Regions from separate parts of the Jeotgalibaca porci genome, predicted to be linked through region 2. Evidence: a T-box and tRNA genes for the amino acid it is inferred to sense, from the RefSeq annotation. Region 2 holds a T-box; the other holds one or more tRNA genes.
The links. A T-box is a leader RNA that pairs with one kind of tRNA and senses whether it is charged. The one in region 2 lies ahead of G7058_RS02625 (valine--tRNA ligase), so its partner is inferred to be a tRNA-Val.
Positions count from the first base shown of each region.

Region 1: it has a tRNA-Val gene. The T-box ahead of G7058_RS02625 (valine--tRNA ligase) is inferred to sense a tRNA for this amino acid. The anticodon was not compared.

Region 1 covers NZ_CP049889.1:1,514,044-1,516,529, forward strand. Annotated here, with positions in the region: gene G7058_RS07785 (methyl-accepting chemotaxis protein) at 1-559, shown strand, start outside; gene G7058_RS07790 (hypothetical protein) at 614-1,126, shown strand; tRNA gene G7058_RS07795 (tRNA-Val) at 1,186-1,257, opposite strand; gene G7058_RS07800 (DUF1846 domain-containing protein) at 1,387-2,486, shown strand, end outside.
Region 2 covers NZ_CP049889.1:503,071-505,556, forward strand. Annotated here, with positions in the region: gene G7058_RS02625 (valine--tRNA ligase) at 1-1,262, opposite strand, end outside; T-box leader at 1,341-1,564, opposite strand; gene tpx (thiol peroxidase) at 1,598-2,089, opposite strand; gene thiI (tRNA uracil 4-sulfurtransferase ThiI) at 2,162-2,486, opposite strand, start outside.

The sequences.
Region 1 (2,486 bases), 1.0 Mb from region 2:
AATTAACAAGATCGTCGATGTCATGAGTGGTATCGCTGCTCAAACGCACCTGCTCGCATTAAATGCCAGTATTGAAGCAGCGCGTGCGGGAGAGTCTGGACGAGGATTCGCCGTAGTGGCTGACGAAGTGCGAAAATTAGCAGAAAGCAGTTCGGAATCGGCAAAAGGCATTTCTGAACTGATTAACGAAGTGAACAGTCAAGTGACAAGTACGATTGAAAAGAGCTCGGAAAGTGCCGAAAGCATTAAGGACAGTGCGCAACTAGTTGGTGGAGCCAGCAAAACGTTCACTGAAATTTATGACCATGTTGACGAAACCAGCCGTCTATTAAATGCAATTTTAACTCAGATAATGGATGTGGACGAAGTGGCTAACTCTGTTGCAGCAATCACAGAAGAACAATCGGCTGGTACTGAAGAAATTGTTGCGACCATTCAGGAACTGTCCCAACAATCGCATCATATCGCAAAAGAAAATAACGGAATCGAAAAAAATGCCAGTGAAGTGCAACGCGCTGCCGAAGCTCTTGAAGCCGATTTAGCAAAATTCAAAATATAAATTTGGATGCCATCTGTGTTAAAATAAAGCAGATAAGCTAAAGGAAGTGATACGTTGAAACCACAAATTTTGCATTTGATGCCAAATATAACCGATGAAAAACGCTGGGTCGCAGAGATTACGGGGGAAGATCCGACATTCAAATTAAAGCGCGATTTCCAACCGGATGGTCCAGAAGGTGTCTGGGAGATTTATGACGGATGGTATCAAATTCACGGCCAGGCTACCGGCGTTTCGCCATTTAATAAAGAATATGTGCATGTGCAAAATGGCAGAATGCTACGGCACTTGAATTTCCGTTATGTCTTGGCGCATTTGGAAGATATTAAAGCAGCCGAGCCGGAAAGGATGGAGCGGATGCGGCAGCAAATTTATACGATGTTGGATGAAATCAAACGCAAAGCGCCATATCAGCCTGTGGAAGAAGCGATGGAACGGCAGAAAGAGGATTGCAATATGACAGATGAACCCGATCAACTGTTGGGTGCAATTGCAATTTTGAAAAAGCGGAAAGACGCCATGATTAAGGAATACCATAAAACGTTTGAAAATTACCAAGAGTGGTAAACAAAAAAGTGCACGCCTCAACGGATCTAAATCCGGCGAAGCGTGCACTTTTTATATAATGGGCCGTACTGGGTTCGAACCAGTGACCTCTTCCTTGTCGAGGAAGCATTCTCCCACTGAACTAACGGCCCGTTTTTTTGGGGGTAATGATTCTATTATACGCTGACCTTTAAAGGAAAGTCAATATTCCATCCAAACGTTGCCATGCTCAAAAAAAAGGCTATAATTAATAGAGTTGATTAGAATCGAGGAGGTAGGAAATGAATAAAATAGGATTTGATTCAAAAAAGTACATCGAAGAACAGACACGTTATATTTCTGAACGCGTCAATGATTACGATAAACTTTATCTAGAATTCGGTGGGAAATTAATTGGCGATAAACATGCAAAAAGGGTCCTACCTGGTTTCGATGAAGATGCGAAATTAAAAATTTTACAACGCTTGGCAGATAAATCCGAGATCGTGATTTGTGTGTATGCGGGCGATATCGAACGTAATAAAATTCGTGGGGATTACGGCATTACATATGATATGGAAGTCTTCCGCTTAATCGATGAATTCCGTGAGTACGGCCTTTTGGTAAACAGTGTTGTGATTACACGTTACCACGGCCAACCAAACACCAAACTGTTTATCAATAAACTAGAAAAACGCGATATCAAGGTATACCGTCACCAAAGTATCGACGGCTATCCATCTAATATTGAAATGATAGTGAGTGAAGAAGGGTTCGGTTCGAATCCATATATTGAAACAACGCGCCCGATTGTTGTTATGACAGCTCCAGGTGGTGGTAGTGGGAAATTGGCGACATGCTTGAACCAACTGTATCACGAAAATCAAATGGGCCGGACTGCCGGTTATTCCAAGTTCGAGACTTTCCCGGTTTGGAATGTACCATTGAAGCATCCGTTGAACATGGCCTATGAAGCAGCGACGGTTGATTTGAGAGATGTAAATATGATTGATAACTTCCACTTTGAGAAATATAACGAGGTAGCAGTTAACTATAACCGCGATATTGAGATTTTTCCGGTCATCAAACGTATTATTGAAAAAATTACGCAAAAAGAATCTGTCTATCAATCGCCAACGGACATGGGTGTGAACCGGGTTGGATTTGGTATCGTGGATGATGAAGTCGTGCGTGCTGCATCCAAGCAAGAAATAATCCGTCGAAGCTTTGCGATTGAATCTGATTTCAAAAAAGGTCTTCTAAGTGAAGATGTTGTGTATCGGATGAAAATATTGTTGGATGAAGCGGAACTGACACCAACGGACCGTCTTTCTGTTCAACCAGCTCGAGATTATGCCGATGAATGCCGTAAACGCTTTGAGACAAACGATACACAGGCAGT
Region 2 (2,486 bases):
TACCAAGCTGGAATACGGTGACCCCACCATAGTTGACGTGAAATAACCCAGTCGTGGATGTTATCCATCCAACGCGTGAAGGTGTCTCCAAAACGGTTCGGGAAGAAGGAAACTTTTCCATCTGTCTCTTGATTTTGCAATGATTTTTCCGCTAATGGCGCCATTTTTACAAACCATTGTGTTGAGATCAACGGCTCAACAACAACATCGGTACGCTCTGAATGTCCGACACTGTGAACCGTTTCTTCGATTTTCACTAAGAAGCCTTCTGCTTCCATATCTTTTACAACTGCTTTACGTGCTTCAAAGCGGTCCATACCTTCGTATTTACCAGCTTCTTCGTTCATCGATGCGTCCTTATTCATCACGTTGATTTGTGGCAAGTTATGACGTAGACCAACCTCAAAGTCATTCGGATCATGGGCGGGTGTAATTTTCACAACGCCGGTTCCAAAATCTTTATCGACATAATCGTCGGCAATAATAGGAATTTCACGGTTCACTAACGGTAACAGAATCGTTTTACCAATTAGGTGCGCATAGCGTTCGTCTTCTGGATGAACGGCTACAGCCGTATCGCCTAACATTGTTTCTGGACGGGTTGTCGCCAGTTCAACAAAGCCGGACCCGTCTGCCAATGGGTAGCGGAAGTGATAGAAGGCACCATTTACATCTTTATGGATTACTTCAATATCAGATAGCGCTGTTTGAGCTTTTGGATCCCAATTAATTAAATATGCGCCACGATAAATCAAGCCTTTTTCATAGAGGGTTACGAACACTTTACGAACCGCATCCGATAAGCCATCATCTAAAGTGAAACGTTCACGATCATAATCAACTGAAATCCCCATTTTGCTCCATTGTTCACGGATAAAGCCGGCATAATCTTCTTTCCATTCCCATACTTTATCAACAAACGCCTCACGACCTAAGTCATGACGAGAAATCCCATCTTCGGCTAATTTCGCTTCTACTTTCGCTTGTGTCGCAATACCCGCATGGTCCATTCCTGGCAACCAAAGCGTGTCGTAACCTTGCATACGTTTCATACGGATTAACATATCTTGAAGTGTTACATCCCATGCGTGCCCCAAATGCAAACGTCCGGTAACGTTTGGTGGCGGGATAACAATTGAATAAGGTTTTGCATCTTTATTGCCGCTTGGACGGAATAACTTTGCCTCTACCCATTTTTTATATTTGCCTTTTTCAACTTCTTGCGGTTGATATTTTGTAGACATTTGATTCATCTCTGTCATTTTTTCAATCCTCTCCAGTGTTGTGTACGAAATGCGATTTGGGGTTCTATTTAAATACAAAAAAATCGCCCTGCAAATATGCAGGACGAATTGAATTCGTGGTACCACCTGAGTTTATGGGCATAATAATCCCATGTCTCGTTTTGATAACGGAGCTGTCTCCGAGCAGAACTACACAGCTGTGCCTTCATTCCACTAGCTCCTGGGCTACCTTCATCCAAACGATTAGAAAAGCTTCCACCATCTGCTCTTCTCGCTGTATAACCGTATTGGTTTACTCTTCCCAGTACAATCGCATTTTTCTCTTTAACAGTCTACCATCAAATCACTAAATTTTAAAGTAAATCTTTTGCTGCTTCAACGGCTGCCTCGTAATTCGGCTCGTCAGTCAATTCAGACAACATTTCACGGTAAGCAACTTCATTATCCTCTGTCAAAACAAAAACGCTGCGCGCTAATTTGTCCAATTCAGGAATAAAAATACCGAATGCTTTAGCAAATTCACGATCGGCATCAGACCACATGTCCATGTCTAATCCTTTTGCTGCACACCATTCGTTTAATTCTTCAATTGTGTTTCTAGAAACAGATACAAGACGCACACCTTCAATATTCGATGCAATTTCGTTAAATGAACGTGTTTGTTGGTCACAAACGCCTGTATTAATATCTGGAAATACGCTTAAGATAGTAACTTTGCCTTTGAGTTCTTCAGCCGAAACGGTGTTACCCTTCATGTCTTTTAGTGAGAATGCAGAAATAACCTCTCCTACTGCCGGCAGTTGACCTTCTACTGTCATGGGATTACCTTTTACTGTGATTTCCATACTTATTCCTCCTATTAACTTAGATACGTTAATTATACCAGTGTTAGAAAGAATTGTAAGCGATAAGCCTTGTTATAGTAAATCGCTGAAAATTGTTTCTTCTTCAATTGCAGTCGCTGACGTAATCGGCGTAACAATCATACCTTCAACAGCACGTTCTACTAACCCGACGATATCTAATTGCTCTTCATACCTCTCTGCACGGTCAATCTGTGGTTTTGTCTTTGGAGCCGCTGGAGCAAAAATTGTACAGCAATCTTCAAAGGGTTGAATTGATAAATCAAACGTATCAATTTTTTGGGCAATGTCGATAATCTCATTTTTATCCATTGTTGCAACCGGACGAATAATCGGTGTCGTTGTCACAGCGTTGATGGCAATCATACTCTCCAACGTC